Regions from separate parts of the Streptomyces sp. NPDC058240 genome, predicted to be linked through region 4. Evidence: riboswitches for the same ligand, from Rfam matches in the RefSeq annotation. Region 4 holds a riboswitch; each other region holds the start of a gene.
The links. A riboswitch is a leader RNA that binds a small molecule or an ion and turns the genes downstream of it on or off. The one in region 4 is predicted to bind cobalamin.
Positions count from the first base shown of each region.

Region 1: it holds a riboswitch for cobalamin, as region 4 does, so the genes downstream of both, ACFVX4_RS24065 (ribonucleoside-diphosphate reductase subunit alpha) here and ACFVX4_RS32960 (FecCD family ABC transporter permease) in region 4, are expected to answer to the same signal.
Region 2: it holds a riboswitch for cobalamin, as region 4 does, so the genes downstream of both, ACFVX4_RS29210 (prenyltransferase/squalene oxidase repeat-containing protein) here and ACFVX4_RS32960 (FecCD family ABC transporter permease) in region 4, are expected to answer to the same signal.
Region 3: it holds a riboswitch for cobalamin, as region 4 does, so the genes downstream of both, ACFVX4_RS17025 (cobalamin biosynthesis protein) here and ACFVX4_RS32960 (FecCD family ABC transporter permease) in region 4, are expected to answer to the same signal.

Region 1 is NZ_JBHVWT010000016.1:60,509-65,124, forward strand. Features, by position in the region: gene ACFVX4_RS24065 (ribonucleoside-diphosphate reductase subunit alpha) at 1-2,286, opposite strand, end outside; cobalamin riboswitch at 2,426-2,557, opposite strand; gene mctP (monocarboxylate uptake permease MctP) at 2,885-4,519, opposite strand; gene ACFVX4_RS24075 (DUF3311 domain-containing protein) at 4,516-4,616, opposite strand, start outside.
Region 2 is NZ_JBHVWT010000025.1:79,505-84,120, reverse strand. Features, by position in the region: gene ACFVX4_RS29215 (hypothetical protein) at 1-1,384, opposite strand, end outside; cobalamin riboswitch at 1,507-1,581, opposite strand; cobalamin riboswitch at 1,684-1,813, shown strand; gene ACFVX4_RS29210 (prenyltransferase/squalene oxidase repeat-containing protein) at 2,015-4,616, shown strand, end outside.
Region 3 is NZ_JBHVWT010000008.1:161,363-165,978, forward strand. Features, by position in the region: gene ACFVX4_RS17020 (cobyric acid synthase) at 1-1,367, opposite strand, end outside; gene ACFVX4_RS17025 (cobalamin biosynthesis protein) at 1,364-2,362, opposite strand; cobalamin riboswitch at 2,507-2,638, opposite strand; gene ACFVX4_RS17030 (hypothetical protein) at 2,788-3,018, opposite strand; gene ACFVX4_RS17035 (anion permease) at 3,041-4,306, opposite strand; gene ACFVX4_RS17040 (class II aldolase/adducin family protein) at 4,516-4,616, shown strand, end outside.
Region 4 is NZ_JBHVWT010000036.1:34,407-39,022, reverse strand. Features, by position in the region: gene ACFVX4_RS32975 (hypothetical protein) at 1-372, opposite strand, end outside; gene ACFVX4_RS32970 (hypothetical protein) at 445-1,242, shown strand; gene ACFVX4_RS32965 (hypothetical protein) at 1,325-1,603, opposite strand; cobalamin riboswitch at 1,655-1,814, shown strand; gene ACFVX4_RS32960 (FecCD family ABC transporter permease) at 1,916-3,025, shown strand; gene ACFVX4_RS32955 (ABC transporter ATP-binding protein) at 3,025-3,810, shown strand; gene ACFVX4_RS32950 (ABC transporter substrate-binding protein) at 3,826-4,616, shown strand, end outside.

The sequences.
Region 1 (4,616 bases), on a different contig from region 4:
GATCCGGGTCGCCGGGCGCGAGCGCAGGTAGTACGTCGTCTTCAGCCCCTGCTTCCAGGCGTACGCGTACATCGAGGAGAGCTTGCCGATCGTCGGCGTCTCCAGGAACAGGTTCAGCGACTGGCTCTGGTCCAGGAACGGCGTACGGGCCGCCGCCATGTCGATCAGACCGCGCTGCGGGATCTCCCACGCCGTGCGGTACAGCGCCCGCACGTCCTCCGGGATCCAGGCGAAGCCCTGCACCGAGCCGCTGGCCTCGCGCAGCGCCTCACGGGTCCGCGCGTCCCACACCCCGAGCTGCTTCAGCTCATTCACCAGGTACGCGTTGACCTGGAGGAACTCACCGCTGAGCGTCTCGCGCTTGAAGAGGTTGGAGACCTGCGGCTCGATGCACTCGTAGACCCCCGCGATCGAGGCGATCGTCGCCGTCGGCGCGATGGCGAGCAGCAGCGAGTTGCGCATCCCGCTCTTCGCGACGCGGGCGCGCAGCGCGTCCCACCGCTCCGGCCAGTTCAGCTCGGTGTCGTAGTGGTCGGGGTGCAGCACACCGCGCGCGGCGCGCGTCTGCGACCAGGCGGGCAGCGGGCCGGACCGCTCGGCCAGCTCGCACGACGCCTCGTACGCGGCGAGCATGATCCGCTCGGAGATCCTCGTGGAGAGCGCGCGGGCCTCGGGGGAGTCGAAGGGCAGCCGCAGCTGGAAGAAGACGTCCTGGAGACCCATGGCGCCCAGGCCCACCGGGCGCCACTTCGCGTTGGAGCGGCCGGCCTGCTCGGTCGGGTAGAAGTTGATGTCGACGACCCGGTCGAGGAAGGTCACGGCGGTGCGGACGGTGGCGTCCAGCCGCTCCCAGTCGATGTCACCGTCGGCGACGAACGCGCCGAGGTTGACCGAGCCCAGGTTGCAGACCGCCGTCTCGCCGTCGTCGGTGACTTCGAGGATCTCGGTGCACAGGTTCGAGGAGTGGACGACGCTGCCCGGCTCGGCGGTCTGGTTCGCGGTCCGGTTGGAGGCGTCCTTGAACGTCATCCAGCCCTGGCCGGTCTGCGCGAGGGTGCGCATCATCCGGCCGTACAGCTCGCGGGCCGGGATCGACTTGCGGGCCAGCCCCTTCGCCTCGGCGGCCCGGTACGCGGCGTCGAACTCGTCGCCCCACAGGTCGACGAGACCGGGTACGTCGGCGGGCGAGAACAGCGACCAGTCGCCGTCCGCGTCGACCCGGCGCATGAACTCGTCCGGGATCCAGTGCGCCAGGTTGAGGTTGTGCGTACGCCGCTGGTCCTCGCCCGTGTTGTCGCGCAGTTCCAGGAACTCCTCGATGTCCGCGTGCCAGGTCTCCAGGTAGACGGCGGCGGCGCCCTTGCGGCGGCCCCCCTGGTTGACCGCGGCGACGGAGGCGTCGAGCGTCTTCAGGAACGGCACGATGCCGTTGGAGTGTCCGTTGGTGCCACGGATCAGCGAACCGCGGGAGCGGATGCGGGAGTACGACAGACCGATGCCGCCCGCGTGCTTCGAGAGCCGGGCCACCTGGTGGTAGCGGTCGTAGATCGAGTCGAGCTCGTCCAGCGGGGAGTCCAGCAGGTAGCAGGAGGACATCTGCGGGTGCCGGGTGCCGGAGTTGAAGAGCGTGGGGGAGGAGGGGAGGTAGTCGAGCCGGCTCATCAGCCCGTACAGCGCCGCTACTTCGTCCACCGCGCGCTGCGAGTCGTCCTCGGCGAGCCCGGACGCGACCCGCAGCATGAAGTGCTGGGGCGTCTCGATGACCTGGCGGGTGTGCGGGTGGCGCAGCAGATAGCGGCTGTGCAGGGTCCGCAGCCCGAAGTAGCCGAAGCGGTCGTCCGCGCCGTCGGCGAGCGAACGCTCCACCAGCGCGTCCAGCACGGCCGCGTGGCGGGCGACGAACTCGGCGGTACGGTCCGCGATCAGGCCCTCGCGGTGCCCGACGGCGACCGAGGCGGAGAAGGAGACCGCGCCCTGGCCGGCCGCTTCGTCCGCGATGGTGAGGGTCAGGAGCCGGGCGGCGAGCCGGGAGTAGGCGGGGTCCTCGGAGATCAGGCCCGCGGCGGCCTCGGTGGCCAGCGAGCGCAGCTCGGCCTCGTCCGCTCGGGCGCTGCGACCGCGCAGCGCGGCAGCGGCGACCCGGCCGGGGTCGGTGTCGGGCAGATCGGCGGTGAGGTCGGTCAGGGTCCGCAGCAGTGCGGTTCCCGGTCCGTCCTGTGCGGCTGCCTCGGACTCGGCTGCTGCGGACACGGCGACTGAAGCCGGATCGGCTGGCGCGATGGTCACGTGGTGCTCTCCCTCGCTCGGCTCGGGGCCGGCGGGGAACGGGGCAGCCCTACGGGCGCGCACCCGGGGCAGGGCAGCACTCCGCACGGCGTCCACCGGCCCAACCGCGAGGCCCGGACGTCTGGGCATCCGGTTCGGTCGAGCCGGATGCGCTGCCGGCAGGTCATCGGACTGACTCGGGGGTGCACAAAAGCGCACTGAATACACCGTTGCGGGACAGTTCCGGATTCGCACCGGATTCCCCTGCGGCGACAGCGAGGATGAGCATACATGTGGGGGCTGCCCGATGAGGCAGCCCCCACATGTTGTGTCGCACCGACCGGGCGAGGCCCACAGAATGAGCCGTACGGCCCTTTCCCGGGCCGCCGGGCCGGATCACGCCGTCGGCCCGCCGCGCCCCGCTGGAGGAGGCCAGGGCCTCTCGTTCGGACCATGCCGGGCTCGCGTGCCCTGGTGCCGCACCTCGCCGCGTTGTCGTCGGTCGCCGACGCGCCGCGTCGACTCCCTCCTCCGCCTTGCGATGTACGGCACCGGACCCCGCTCCCTGATCCGGCCTGATCCGAACGAGAGGCCCTCGACGGGCCGTTGGCGCCGGTCGTCAGTGACCGCCCGGCGCCCCCGCCGTGGCCGGCGGGAGTTCCGTCTTCACGCCCGGGTCGCCCGCGCCGGCCGTGTAGTCGGACGGGGAGGTCTCGTCGATCCCGGCGGGCGCCTTCACGGCGTTCAGGACGAAGGTGAGCACCACCGTCACCACCACGTTCAGCACGAACGCGGTGAGGCCGATGTAGCCGATCTCGCCGATGCCGGGGATCTCCTTGGAGGACCCGCCGAAGTGCGCCTGGGTCGGGCTGGCGACCCCGTACGCGGCCACCGTCCCGTACACCATGCCGACCGCCCAGCCCGCGAGCAGCGCCCAGCGGTGGAACCAGCGGGTGAACAGGCCGCCGACCAGGGCCGGCATCGTCTGGAGGATCCAGATGCCGCCGAGCAGCTGGAAGTTGATCGCGACCGTCTTGTCCATGGTGAGGACGAAGGCGAGCGCGCCGACCTTGACCAGCAGCGACACCAGCTTGGAGACCTTGGTCTCCTGCTCCGGGGTCGCGTCCGGCTTCAGGAAGTCCTTGTAGATGTTGCGGGTGAAGAGGTTCGCCGCGGCGATCGACATGATCGCGGCGGGCACCAGCGCGCCGATGCCGATGGCGGCGAACGCGACGCCCGCGAACCAGTCCGGGAACATGTTCTCGAACAGCTGGGGGATGGCCAGCTGCCCGTTGTCCACCTTGATCCCGGCGGCGATGGCCATGAAGCCGAGCAGCGCCAGCAGGCCCAGCATCAGCGAGTACAGCGGCAGGATCGTGGTGTTGCGCCGGATCACGTTGCGGCTGCGGCTGGAGAGCGTCGCCGTGATCGAGTGCGGATACATGAACAGCGCCAGCGCCGAGCCCAACGCCAGGGTGGCGTAACCCCATTGGCCCGCCTCGCCCGGTGCGAGCGCGCCGCGCGGCTTGCCGGTGGCCGGGTTGGTCTGCGAGAACGCCTCGCCCGCCTTGGCGAAGATGTCGTCGAAGCCGCCCAGCTTGATCGGGATGTAGATGATCGCCACCGCGATGACCAGGTAGATCAGCCCGTCCTTGACGAACGCGATCAGCGCGGGCGCCCGCAGGCCGGACGAGTAGGTGTACGAGGCGAGCACCGCGAACGCGATCAGCAGCGGCAGGTCCTTGATGAACCAGTGGGTGTTCTCGCCGCCGCCGACGCCCATCACGTCCAGCACCGCCTGGATGCCGACGAGTTGGAGCGCGATGTACGGCATCGTGGCGAGGATGCCCGTGATGGCGACCGCCAGCGAGAGGCTCTTCGAGCCGAAGCGCCCGCGGACGAAGTCCGAGGTGGTGACGTACCCGTGCTTGTGCGAGACCGACCAGAGCCGAGGCAGGAAGGTGAAGATCAGCGGGTACACGAGGATCGTGTAGGGCACGGCGAAGAAGCCCGCCGCGCCCGCCGCGTAGATCGCCGCCGGAACGGCGACGAAGGTGTACGCGGTGTACAGGTCGCCGCCGAGCAGGAACCAGGTGACCCAGGTGCCGAACGACCGTCCGCCCAGACCCCATTCGTCGAGGCTGGCCTCGTTCTCGGCCTTGCGCCAGCGCGCCGCCAGGAAGCCCATGACCGTGACGGCCACGAAGAAGAAGATGAAGACGCCGAGCGCGACGCCGTTCACACCGTCCTTCATGCCGACTCACCTCCCTTGCGGGCGCGCTGGTCACGCTGCCACAGCTTGTACGCGGTCATCGTGAGCGCGGTGGAGATCAGTACCCAGAGCATCTGGT
Region 2 (4,616 bases), on a different contig from region 4:
CCCCCGCGTTGATCACCTTGCCGCGGTCGGCCCCGGTGAACGCCGAACCGTCGACGCCGACCTTCCAGGTGCTCGACCCGCTGTTGGACTTGCCGTTGAGAGCGGTGATCGTGCCCGTTCCGGAGGAGGGCGTCACGCCGTTCACGCAGCCGGACGGGGTGGCCGCGGTCGTGGCCGAGTCCAGAACCGCGCCGAGGGTGGTTGTGGTGCCGGTGGGGGTGAAGGCGACGGAGCACACCTTCAAGCCGCCCGCGCCGTCGTCCACGGTCAGGGCCAGTTCTGTGGCGGTGCCGGAGGCGAAGGTGCTCCGGGCAACCCACTGGGGTGCGCCGCCGGTGGCCGGGACCGGGGGAGCGGCGGTGAAGCCGCCTCCGGCGACGGCACGCAGTCCGTCGATGGATGCGTAGGCGGACGGCTCGGTGTCGCCAGGCAGGTACTTGAAGCCGCCACCGGGGTTGAACTGCTGAGCGATGAGGAAGTCGACGGGTGTCTTGCCCGCGGAGGTGAGGAAATCGCCGGTCTGCGGGTTGATGCCGCAGGCGTTGAGCCCCGAGACGGCCCAGCCGTTGGAGTCGGTGTTGACACCGAACATGGCGTTGAACGCACCACTGCCCGGCACCAGCTTGCTCTTGAGGAACGCCTTGGCCTGGACGATGTCCGCATCGGTGTTCGGGACGCCGGAGACACAGAGCGCGGCCATCGCGGCGCCGGTCATGTCGACATCGCCGGCCGAGCCGAGCTGTCCCGGATCACCTTCGGCCTTGCTGTAGTTCCAGCCGCCGTCGTTGTGCTGGTTGGCGCGGATGCGGGTGATCAGGGAGTCGCGCAGGGACTTGGGTATCCGCTGCGTTCCCGCCCGCGTCCGGGCGCCGCCGAGGGCGAGCGCGGCGAACACGGTCCCGTTGAAGTTCGCCGAGGGGCCGAAGTATCCGGGCTCGGCCTTCTGCCAGTAGCTGTAGATGTCGCCGATGAGATTGCGTGAGGCGGAGACGCGGGCCGGGTCGATGCCCGCCGCGTAGGAGTTGAGGGTGGCGCGTTCGTAGTCGGTGACCACCGGCGTCGCGGACGGCCAACTGGCCGTGGACAGCAGGGTCCGGTACACGGATCTCGCGTTCTTCGTGGTGTCGCCGCCAGGTGTGACGTCGACGGCCGCGGTGCCGGCGGAGGCGAGCGCGCTGAGCGCCCACTCGTTCGACAGTCCGGCCCCGGCGTAGGAACCATCCGACGACTGAAGGGACTTGAGGTACGTGACACCGTTCGTCTTCGACGTGGCGATCTGGGCCGGCGTGGCAGTGGCAGCGGCCGGCAGGACACTCAGACAGAACGCCCCGACGGAGGCGGTCGCCGTGAACGCAAGACGGCGTGGGATCAAAGGACGGGACATGGCCTGCTCCTGGGATGAGGGGCGCGCCGCCCTGGGCCCACGGCCTTCCCGGGCGGGAGGCAACAGCAGGCAGGGCCGCCGCCCGAACGCGTGGACCGGCTTCCTGTGGTGCGTCGCCGCCTGGGCATTCGGGCTCGGAACGGCCCCAGCCGTCCCACACCGCTGCGCGTCAGCCCCGGACTCTCACCGGGTTCCCCCACGTGGCAGCGCAGGACGCTACCGGACGCGCTGCCGTCCCGCCAGATGCCCTCAGGCGGCCCTTCCGTGTCCCTGGCCGGTGTCTTGACGAGGTATCACTCTGCGTGCTCCAATCCGGCTCCTACACACTGAGTTCCAGGGGAAGCCGGTCAGAATCCGGCGCTGACCCGCAACCGTAGGCCCGGTAGCACCGGGCGAGCCGGAATGCCTGGAGCCTGATCTTCAGCGAGAAAGCGCCGTCGTGGACTACGGCGTGGTCGACCAGCCCTGCCATGCGGTGAACCGCGCGTGGCCGAGGCCGCCTCAGCCACGTTCATGTCCCCACGGAGCAGAGGCGAGGGGGCTGCGGTGGGGACCGCACAACGAAGAGACCGACAGGCGGGGAGCAGGGCATTCCTGTCCCTGAAGCCAGTGGCATTCCTGTTGCTTGCCATGTGCGTGACACTCATCACCATCACCACCGCCCCGGCCGCGGCCGACCCGCTCGGCGACTGCACAGCCACCAAGGGCGCGATCGTCGCTGTCGACTTCGGCCCCTTCGCAGGCAAGGTCGAGCGTGGCTGCGACACGACGCCGACGACCGGGTACGAACTCCTCCACGAGGCGGGCTTCACCACCGAGGGCACTCAGCACGACGGCCCGGCGTTCATCTGCCGCATCGGCCTCGGCTCCGGTACGCAGTACCCGACCACGGATCAGGAGTCCTGCGTACTCACCCCATCGGCCACGGCCTACTGGTCGTACTGGATCGCTTCGCCGGGCCAGCACACGTGGACGTACAGCCAGTACGGAGCCATGGACCGCAAGCCGAAGGACGGCGACGTCGACGCCTGGGTGTTCGGCGGCACCGACATCGGCGGCACCACCGGCAAGCCGACGTTCACCCCCGACGAGGTGCGCGCCGGTGGCGGCACCGGGACCCCCGACCCCGGGGGCACTCCCACGGTCCCGGCCGGGGAGATCGACGTGGCGGCGGCGGCGACCTGGGTCGCCGGCACGCTCAAGGACGGCGAACGCGTCGTTGACGACGGCGCCGACACCCCCGCCTACCTCCTGACCACCGAGGCGGCCTACGCGCTGGCCGCGGCGGACGGCGACAGCGCGACTCTCGGCAAGATCACCGCCTTCCTCGCCTCCCACGCCGACGACTACACCTATCAGTCGGGCAAGGACCAGGCCCCCGACGCGGCGGCCGCGGCACGCCTGGCCCTTCTCGCCGAGGTCACTGGCGCCGACCCGCACCGCTTCGGCGGCCACGACCTGATCGCCGACCTCGTGGACAACATCTGTGCCGCGGGCCCCGACTCGGGCAGTCCCACCCCCGGTTGTACCGGCAAGGGCGATTTCAGGAACGCAACCTACGCGGACGGACAGGCACTTGCCGTGCTCGCCCTGCTCCGAGACGGCACCGAGCCTCCGGCCGAGACCGTCGAGCGGCTGACCCAGTTGCAGTGCGACGACGGCGGGATCACCAGCATCCTGATCCGCCCCGGCGAGAACTGCGACGGCGATCCCGCCACCACCGGCCTTGTGGCCCTCGCGCTGCATGAGGCGCACGGCCAGGACGCGGCGGTGGCGAAGGCCCGGACCTATCTGAAGAGGGCGCAGCGCGAGGACGGCTCCTTCCCCGGCTACACCGGGGCCACGACCGGCAGCGTCTACGCCACCGCGTACGCCGCGCAGTCTCTCCGCGCTCTCGGCGACACCGCGCAGGCCGATGCGGCCGTCTCCTGGCTCTCGCGTGAACAGCTGGACGGCGGCGGGTTCGGCTTCGACGAGGGCGCCACCGCCGCGGCCATCCACCCGACCGGCCCCGCGGTCCTGGCCGGGGCGGGCACCGACCTCACCCGCCTCACGACGAAGAAGCCGGACCCGACGGACCCGCCGACGACCGGACCGCCCGGCGGCCCGACCCTCCCGGCCGGCGAAGGCCCCGACCTGAAGAAGGGCGTGGGCTACCTCACCAGCGCGGCCAACCTCAAGCAGGGCCGGTACTACGCGGCCGGCCCAGGTGCCTCGCGCGCCGACTTCGGCCTCACCATCGACGGCGCCTACGCACTCGCGGCCACCGGACTGAACAACGACAAGCTCCGCGGCATCGTCGACTTCCTCGACAACGGCGGCAAGGACGGCGACGGCAGGACCCTCCAGGACTGGACCGGGACAGGTACGAAGTACGCACTCGGTGGCTCCATCGGCAAGGCCGCTCTGCTGGCCGAGACCGTCGGCCGAGACCCGCGCTCCTTCGGCGGCAAGGACCTCGTCGCCGCTCTCGACATGGCGGTGTGCACCGGGCCGAGCAAGACTCCGGACCGGAGCTGCGCCGCCAAGGGGGCCTACACCTACGCCCCTTCCGTCTTCGCCCAGTCGCTGGCGATCATGGCCCAGTTGCGAGCCGACGAGAAGACAGCCGCCCAGAAGCCGATCGCGTACCTGGAAAGCCTTCAGCACGGCAGTGGTGCCTGGCCCAGCCTGATTCCCGCCACGGGGGACTCCGATGTCGACTCCACCGCCATCGCGGCCATGGCGCTGGACCTTGTGGGTGGTGAGAAGGCCGACAGGGCCGTCGACAAGGCGCTGACCTGGATCGCGAGCAAGCAGCTGTCCGACGGTGGCTTCCCGGGCGCGGCCGGCGACTCCGTCAACTCCGCCGCCCTCGCCGTCCAGGGGCTCTCCCTGGAAGGGAAGCGGTACACCTCCGAGATCGCCAAGGCCCGGAAGTTCCTCGCGGGCCAGCAGAACAACGACGGCGGGTTCAACGTGGCGAAGGAAGGGCAGCGCGGATCCGACCTGCGCGCCTCCACCCAAGCGGTCGGAGGGGCGACCGGTATCTCGTTCGGCACCCTGGAGCGCAGCCTGACCGGCACCACGCCGCAGCCCACGCCCAGCCCCGGTGCCTCCATTCCGCAGATCGTCACCCCCGGGGACACGGCCGGGGGAACGGGCGGCATCGTCGACACCGACGCGGGCGGCTCCGGCGGGGGAGCGCTGGCCTCGACCGGCACGGGGATCGGTGCGCTCGTCGGTCTCGCGG
Region 3 (4,616 bases), on a different contig from region 4:
CCGGTGTCGGGAGCGGGGACGAAGCGCCGGCCGGCGGCCCGCGCGACCTCGGTCAGGAAACGGCGGCGGAATTCGTCGCTCTCCAGCGAACCGTGCCAGTGGGTGCCCCACACGGCGCCGACCCGGCAACCGTCGAGGAACGCCTCTCCGCCGCGTACGTCCGCCACGCCGTGGTGGATCTCGTACCCCTCGACGGGCGCGCCGAGCGCCTCGCCGACGGGCCGGGCCAGGGTCTTCTCGCGGTCGAAGCGGATGCGTACGGGGAGGAGGCCGAGGCCCTCGACCAGCCCGGCCCGCGACTCGACCTCGTCCTCGATGTGCTCGCCGAGGAGCTGGAAGCCGCCGCAGATGCCGAGGACCGGCCGGCCCTCGGCCGCGCGCCGCGCCAGCGCGTCGGCGAGGCCGCGCTCGCGCAGCCAGGCCAGCGCCTTCACGGTGCCGCGGGTGCCCGGCACGACGACGAGGTCGGCGTCGGACAGCTCCTCGGCGCGGTCCACGAACCTGACGACGACGCCGGGCTCGGCGGCCAGCGCGTCCACATCGGTGAAGTTCGACATCAGGGGCACCGCGCACACCGCGACGCGCAGCACGTCCTCGCCGTGCGGCGGCGCGACGACCGATTCGCGCACGGCTCCGCGCAACGAGACCCGCAGACCGTCCTCCTCGTCGATGCCGAGACCGTGGGCGAAGGGCAGCACTCCGTACGTCGGCCGCCCGGTGATGTCCCGCAGCATCTCCAGGCCCGGCTCCAGCAGCGACACGTCGCCGCGGAACTTGTTGACGAGATAGCCGGCGATCAGCGACTGGTCCTCGGCGGCGAGCAGCGCCGTCGTACCGAAGAAGGAGGCGAAGACGCCGCCGCGGTCGATGTCGCCGACGACCACCACCGGGAAGCGCGCCGCCCGTGCGATGCCCATGTTCACGATGTCCGTGCGCCGCAGATTGATCTCGGCCGGGCTGCCCGCCCCCTCGCAGATCACCGCGTCGTACGTGCCCCGGAGCTGCTCCAGGCAGTCCATGACCGTGGAGAGGAGCGCTTCCTGCCTGCCCCCGTGGTAGCCGCGCGCGCTCATCTCGCCGACCGGCTTCCCCATCAGGACGACCTGGCTGGAGCGGTCGCTGCCGGGCTTGAGCAGGACCGGGTTCATCAGCGCGGTCGGCTCGACGCGGGCGGCCTGGGCCTGCATGGCCTGGGCGCGCCCGATCTCGGCACCCTCGCGGGTGACGAACGAGTTCAGCGACATGTTCTGCGCCTTGAAGGGCGCCACCTTCACGCCCCGGCGCACGAGCCAGCGGCAGATGCCTGCCGTCACGACGCTCTTGCCCGCGTCGGAAGTGGTTCCGGCGACCAGCAGTCCGCCGCTCATGTGCTTCTCCGTCCTGCGATGCGAGGCGCTGCCGTCCGGCGCCCCGCGATCCGTCGTGCGGCGAGGGCCGCGCCGATCCGTCCCGCCACGCACACGCCGAGGGCCAGCGCGCCCACCCGGCGCGACAGCCGTACCGCGGCCTCGATGTCCTCGGCCTCCACGGCCCGGCCCGTCTCCCCGTTGAGCACGGGGCGGTGCTCGACCCGGCCGCCGTACGCGAGGGTTCCGCCGAGGCGTACGCCGAGCGCACCCGCGAACGAGGCCTCCACCGGGCCCGCGTTGGGGCTCGGGTGCTTGGCGGCATCGGCCCGCCAGGCGCGGACCGCTCCGTCCGGCCGCCCCCCGGCGGCCACGGCGAGCAGGGCCGTGAGCCGGGCGCCGGGCCAGCCCGCGAGGTCGTCGAGGCGGGCCGAGGCCCAGCCGTAGCGATGGTGGCGGGGCGACTTGTGACCGACCATCGCGTCGAGGGTGTTGGCGGCCCGGAAGCCGGCCAGCCCGGGGACCCCGGCCAGCGCGCCCCACACCAGGGCGCCGACCACGGCGTCCGAGGTGTTCTCCGCCACGGACTCCACCACGGCGCGGGCGATCTGCGGCCCGTCCAGGGACTGCGGGTCGCGCCCGCACAGATGCGGCAGCCGCTCGCGGGCCAGGTCGAGGTCACCGGCCGCCAGGGCGTCGCCGATGGCCCGCGCCTCGCGCCCCAGGGACGTACCGCCGACGACGGACCAGGTGACGGCCGCGGTCAGCGCCACGGAGGCGGCGGGGCTGCGGCGTACGGCGCGGGTGATCAGCGCGGCACCACCTGCAGCGCCTCCGGCGCAGACGAGGGTGTGCAGCGCGCCCCACCCGCGGTGGTCGCGCCACAGACGGCGTTCGACGCCCGCCGCGGCCCGCCCGAAGGCGGCGACCGGGTGTCCCCTGCGGGGGTCACCGAGCAGCAGATCGCCGATCAGACCGGCCGTGGCGCCGTACGCGAAGATGCGGTCGGCTCGCACGGCTCAACCGGCCGTCGTGCCTCGGAGGACCTTCGTACAGGCGGCTCTCGTCGAGAGCGCCGGAACAGCGGACGCAGGGCGGCCAGGCATGGCGATATGTCCTCACTCAGGGTCCGCGCCCTGGTTCGACGTGACCGGCGACGAGAGTCTCCTGGCTCCCGGATCCGCGGTTCCCCCGGCCTTCCAGCCCGCTCGCGCGTGCCGTGACTTCCGGTGTGGGGGACCGCTCCCCGGTGACAGTGGCGGGACCGCGCCGGATTCGCACCGGCTTCCTCTGCTGTCGCCGTAATTGGCTCCGGCAGTCCACCACGCTGTGCGAACGCCCGTCAACCTGCCGTTGACCTGCGACGGCGCAGTGTGCTGAGACCCACATCGGGCCGGACACCTGTGGTGTCCGGCCCGATCCGAGGTCACCCGACAGGCTCTCAGGCGACGATCAGATAGATGCCGTACGCGACGGCCGCCGCGCACAGCGTGAAGCAGACGTACGCGCCGGCGCGGGCCAGCAGCAGCGAGCCGCCGGAGCCGCCCTGTGTCGCCGGTTCCGGCTGCTTGGAGAGGCCGACGATGCCCAGGGTGAAGAGGCCCACCAGCGCGACGGTGACAACGAGGGAGACGCCGAATACGGAGCCGAGGGCTGCCCAGTCGATGTTCATGCTGAATCCTTAGACGGCCGGGTCAGACGGTGGCGGGTCGCGCCGGGTCCTGGGTGGCTCCGGCCGGGGCCGGAATGGTGGTCATGAGGTTCTGGGCCGTCGCCTGGGCCGCGGTGGGCGGCGGGCTGACGGCGGCGATGGCCGTGGTGACGACACCCGCGGGCTCGATGCCGACGTCCGCCGGCGCGACGTCGTCGTGGCCGACCGGCTTGCGGCGCGACACCAGCCAGATCGCGCCGGAGCCCGCGACCAGCAGCACCGCGACGACCACGACACCCCAGGTGCCCTGCTTGGTGAGGAGTTCCGCGCCCGCGCCGACCAGACCCGCGGCCGGCAGGGTCAGACCCCAGGCGACGAACATCCGGGTGGCGGTGGACCAGCGGACCACACCGCCCTGGCGGCCGAGGCCCGCGCCCATCACGGCGCCGGAGCAGGACTGGGTGGTGGAGAGGGAGAAACCGAGGTGCGAGGAGGCCAGGATGACGGTGGCCGCGCTGGTCTGGGCGGCGAAGCCCTGCGGCGGCCTGAGGTCGGTGAGGCCGCTGCCCATGGTGCGGATGATGCGCCAGCCGCCCAGGTAGGTGCCGAGCGCGATGGCCGTACCGGCGCAGACGATGACCCAGACCGGCGGGTTGGCGCCCGGGTGCAGGACGCCGCCGGTGACCAGGGCCAGGGTGATGATGCCCATGGTCTTCTGCGCGTCGTTGGTGCCGTGGGCGAGGGAGACCAGTCCGGCCGAGGCGATCTGGCCCGCGCGGTAACCCTTGGCGGTGGCCTTCTCCTGGGCGTCGTTGCGGACCTTCCCGCTGATCCGGTACGTCAGCCTGGTGGCCAGCAGCGCGGCCAGACCGGCGACGATCGGGGCGGCGAGGGCAGGCAGCAGCACCTTGGTGACGACGGTGCCGCCGTTGACGGACGACCAGCCCGCCGACATCACGGCCGCGCCGATCAGACCGCCGAACAGGGCGTGCGAGGAGCTGGACGGCAGTCCGACCAGCCAGGTCAGCAGATTCCACAGAATGGCGCCGACGAGTGCCGCGAAGATGACTTCTGTTCGCAGCCCGTCCTCGTTGATGATCCCGCCGGAGATCGTCTTGGCGACCTCCACAGACAGGAACGCGCCGACGAGATTGAGAACGGCGGACATGGCCACCGCTGTCTTCGGTCTGAGTGCACCGGTCGAGATGGTCGTCGCCATCGCGTTCGCGGTGTCGTGGAAACCGTTCGTGAAATCGAACACTAGAGCTGTCACGATCACAATCGCGAGTAGCAGCGTGATGTGTTCCATTTACCCAGGCAATCGTTCGACGTCATTGGCATGTGGACCGTAGGCAACCTGGGTGAACGGAAGATGAACTAGGCAGGGCGTTGGGGTGTTCCAAACCGGAGCGGGAGCATTCCGCTTGTGTCCGGGCGAGGCGTGGCCCGGCTTTCCGGCGGGGGCGCCCTGTGGCCGATCGCATACCCGTTCGCCTCCGGGGCTGCCAGGATCGGCGTATGAGCGAGCAGCAGCGGGACGCGATCGGACGCGCCTGGGACGGTGTCGTCACCACCGCCCGGCGGACGGCGGCCGAGGGCCTCGTCGTCGGGACCTCGGG
Region 4 (4,616 bases):
GGCGTCCACCTTCGGCTTCATCGACCCTTCGGCGAAGGCCAGTCGCGAGATCGCCTCCGGCAAGGCGGTGAGAATGTCGCGCTGCTCGGATGTCCCCCAGTTCTCGCTGACGAAGTCACCGTCCGTCAGCATCACGAGCATGTCCGCCTCGAGTTCTGCCGCCAGGGCCGCGGAGGCGAGGTCCTTGTCGACGACCGCATGCAGGCCCGTCTGCCGACCTTTGCTGTCGGTCCGGACGGGCACGCCGCCACCACCGACGCAGACGACGAGGTGACGGTTCTCCAGCAGCATGCGCACGAGGGGCGCCTGGACGATCCGCAGGGGCGAGGGGGAGGGGACGACCCGGCGGAAGGCCGCGCCGTCGCGCGCGATGGTCCAGCGGTACTCGGCCGCGGCTTCGGCCGCGTCCTGCGCCGAGTACTGGGGACCGATCAGCTTGGTGGGGTGCTCGAACGCGGGATCGCTCTCGTCGACCTCGGTGGTGGTGAGCAGAAGAAGGTCCTCGCCGAGACCGCCACCGCGGGCAAGCCCGTCGTCGTCTACTTCGTCGGCGGCTCCCGGGACGCCGTCGCCGACGCGGGCGGACACTTCGCCGCGAGCAGCCAGGACGCCGCCCTCCAGGCCGTCCGCCTCGGCGCCGACCCCCACGCGGACGTCGAGCCGCTCGACACCCACCGGGTGGAGGAGGTGTGCTCCCGCCTCGCACCGCACCAGCAGTTCGTCCGCGGCCTGTTCTGCGGCGGCACCCTGTGCGACGAGTCGATGTACTCCCTGCTCGGGATCAGCGACAACGTGTGGAGCAACATCCAGAAGGACCCCGGCCGCCGGCTCGACGCCGACGGCCCCAGCACCGGACACACCTTCCTCGACTTCGGCGACGACGACTTCACCAACGGCCACCCGCACCCGATGATCGACCCCTCCCTGCGCCTGGCATGCCCGGTCCAGGAGGCCGAGGACCCCCAAGTCGCCGTCGTCGTCATGGACTTCGTCCTCGGCTTCGGCGCCCACCAGGACCCGGTCGGCGTCACCCTCCCGGCGATCGGACAGGCCAAGCGGATCGCGGCGGAGGCCGGCCGCCACCTGGAGATCGTCGGCTACGTCCGCGGCACCGACTTCGACACCCCGGCGCTCGACGAGCAGGTCGCGGCCCTGGAGGCCGCGGGAGTGACCGTGACCCGCAGCAGCAACGGGACGGGCGAGTTCGCCCGTGAGATCGCCAGGAAGGCCCGGACCGCATGAGCAGCCCCGTCACTAACCTCTTCGCAGCCGACCTCGACGTCATCAACGTCGGACTGGCGATGTTCGAGGAGGACATCGCCGCTCAGGGCGCGAACGTCACCACGCTCGACTGGACCCCGCCCGGCGGCGGCAACCCGGAGATCGTCGCCGTTCTGGACAGCCTGGAAGCCCCCGCCACCGCGGCGCGCATCGAAGCGGCCAACGCCGAGGCCGTCGAGCGCATCACCGGCTCCCGGCCCATGCTGGTCGGTTTCGGCCGCGCCCTCGACGTCGTCCCCGGAATGACGCCGACCACGATTCTGTACGCGGGCACGCCCATCACCTGGGAGCGCATGGCCGGCGCGATGAAGGGCGCCGTCACCGGAGCCCTCGTCTTCGAGGGCCTGGCCGCACGTGCGCAAACCGGTGCACACCGACCATCCCCCCTGACGGTGCGTCAACCCATTCACGCTAAGCTGCAAGTGCCCCGCGGGGGAAGTCCGGTCGAAATCCGGCGCTGACCCGCAACGGTAGGCGGAGCCCGAGATGTGGCCCCGTAAGCCCGATTACCCGCGGTGGTGAAGGCTCCTGTCAATTCGCCGTGGACTGCGAGTGGTGCTGCGCAGGGCGCTCCGCGTCCGGGCTGCTCCTTTGATCACGTAGGTGCACGGCCCGAGGCGAAAGCGATCCGCCCGTGGCCACCCCCCTCGTCCGTAAGCCTGCCGTGCCCTCGCGCACGGCCCGTGCCGGAGCCGGGCCCGCGCCGCCCCGGCGCGTGTCGCTGTCGCTGCTCCTTCCCGCCCTGTGCGCCGTGCTCCTGGTCTCCCTCGTCTGCGGGGCGGGCATCGGGGCGTCGGGGCTCTCCTGGAGCGAAGTACTGCGTTGTCTGTGGGCCGGGCTGACGGGCGGCCGAATAGCCCCTGACCAGGTGCCCGCGTACACCATCGTCTGGGAACTGCGCTTTCCGCGAGCCGTGCTGGCCGCGGTCGTCGGGGCCGGTCTCTCGGCCATCGGTGTCGCCGTGCAGGCCATGGTCCGCAACGCCCTTGCCGACCCGTTCGTCCTCGGCATCTCCTCGGGCGCGGCGGTCGGTGCCAATGCCGTGCTCATCTTCGGAGCCTTCGGCACGCTGGGTATCTGGGCGCTGTCCACGGCGTCGTTCCTTTCCGCGCTCCTCGCCATGATGCTGGTGTACGCCATCGCACGCACCGCTCGTGGTCTGACCCCGCTGCGGCTCGTCCTGACGGGCACCGCGATGTACTACGGCTTCTCGGCCGTCACCACGTTCATGGTGTTCGCGGCCGAGCGCGGTGAGGCCGCCCGCTCCGCGATGATGTGGATGCTCGGCAGCCTCGGCGGAGCCGACTGGGCCTCCGTACCGATTGCCGCGGGGGCCGTGCTCGGCGGTCTCGCCCACCTCGCCTGGTCGGCGCGTCGGCTGAACGCCCTGGCCATGGGCGACGAGACCGCTGCCGCGCTGGGGGTGGACGCGGGGCGGCTGCGCAAGGAACTGTTCCTGGTCTCCGCGGCCGTCACGGGGGCGGTGGTCGCGGTGAGCGGTGCGATCGGCTTCGTCGGACTGATGGTGCCGCACGCCGTACGGATGCTCGTCGGCGCGGACCACCGCCGACTGCTGGCCGTCGCACCACTGGTGGGTGCTGTCCTGCTGATCTGGGTGGACATCCTCTCCCGCGTGGTGCTCGCGCCCGCCGAACTGCCGGTGGGCGTGCTGACCGCGGTCATCGGCGTGCCGTGCTTCGTACTCCTGATGCGCCGCCGCTCCTACACGTTCGGAGGCGCCTGATGCGGATCGACATCGATGCTCTGACGGTCGAGATCGCCGGCGCACGGCTGGTGGCGGAGGCCACACTGGGAGCGGGGGAGGGGCAGCTCGTCGGTCTGGTCGGGCCCAACGGCAGTGGCAAGTCCACCCTGTTGCGTTGTGTCTACCGGGCTCTGCGTCCCTCGGGCGGCACGGTGCGGCTCGGCGGCGAGGATCTGTACGCCATGAGCGCGCGCGAAAGCGCGCGCCGGCTGGCCGCACTTCCCCAGGAGGCGGCCACCGAATTCGATTTCACGGTTGCCGAGGTCGTGGAGATGGGGCGGCTGCCGCACCAGTCATCGATGGGACGGACCACCGACGAGGACCGGCAGGCGTGCGGGGCCGCGCTGGCGGGAGTGGGCGCCGACCACCTCGCCGACCGCGGCTTCCTCACTCTTTCCGGCGGCGAGAAGCAGCGGGTGCTGATCGCCCGCGCGCTGGCTCAGCAGCCCCGGCTGCTGGTGCTCGACGAGCCGACCAACCATCTCGACATCGCACAGCAGTTGGAAGTGCTGGCGCTGGTGCGCGACAGCGGGCTGACCGTCCTCACCGCGCTGCACGACCTCAACCTCGCCGCACTCCACTGCGATCTGCTCCATGTCATCGACGGCGGACGGATCGTCGCCTCCGGCGCTCCGCACGACGTGCTCACCCCCGACCTGCTGGCCGAGGTCTTCGGCGTACGGGCACACCGCGTCCCGCATCCGGAGACCGGCGCCGTACAGCTGCTCTTCGACCGTCTTCGCCCCGCTCGACCCGATTCCTGAGGAGTCACCGCCGTCATGCACAACCTCGTACGCCCCGCCGCGATCGTGATCGCCGCCGCCCTGGTCCTCACCGGCTGCGGTGCGGAAATGCCCTCTGACCAAGGAGAGAAGGACAGCGCTCGGAAAAGCACCGGCCACTATCCGGTGACCATCGAGAACTGCGGCCAGAAGAAGACCTACGACAAGGCCCCGCAGCGCGTGGTCACCAATGACGTCGGCATCACCGAGATCATGTTCGCGCTCGAACTGGAGGACCACATGGCGGGTTATGTGATGCCCGAGGACAAGGGCGACCTCACGTCCGTTCCCTGGAAGGACGGATACCGGAAGGCCAAGTGGCTCTCCAAGGAGAGGATCAACAAGGAACTGGTCCTCGACGCCCGTGCCGATCTGGTCTTCGCCGGATGGAACTACGGATTCAGCGAGGGGGACGGGTTCACTCCTGCCGAACTCCGGAAAGTGGGCATCGGGTCGTATCTGCTGAGCGAGTCGTGCCGCAACGGCAAGGGGAAAGCGCGCGGAGTGATGGCACCGCTCGACGCGCTCTACACCGATTTGCGGAACCTGGGAAAGATATTCGATGTGGAGGACCGTGCGGAGGCCCTCGTCGCGACGTTCCGGAAGCAGGTGGCGGAAGCGCAGGCGAAGGCGCCGAAGGGTACCGACCGCCCCCGGGTCTTCCTCTACGACGACGGGCGGGACAAGCCGCTGACCTCCGGTGCCTTCGCGGGGCCGCACGACATCATCACCAAGGCCGGTGGCGATCACGTCATGAAGGACCTCAAGGACAGCTGGGTGACCGTGGG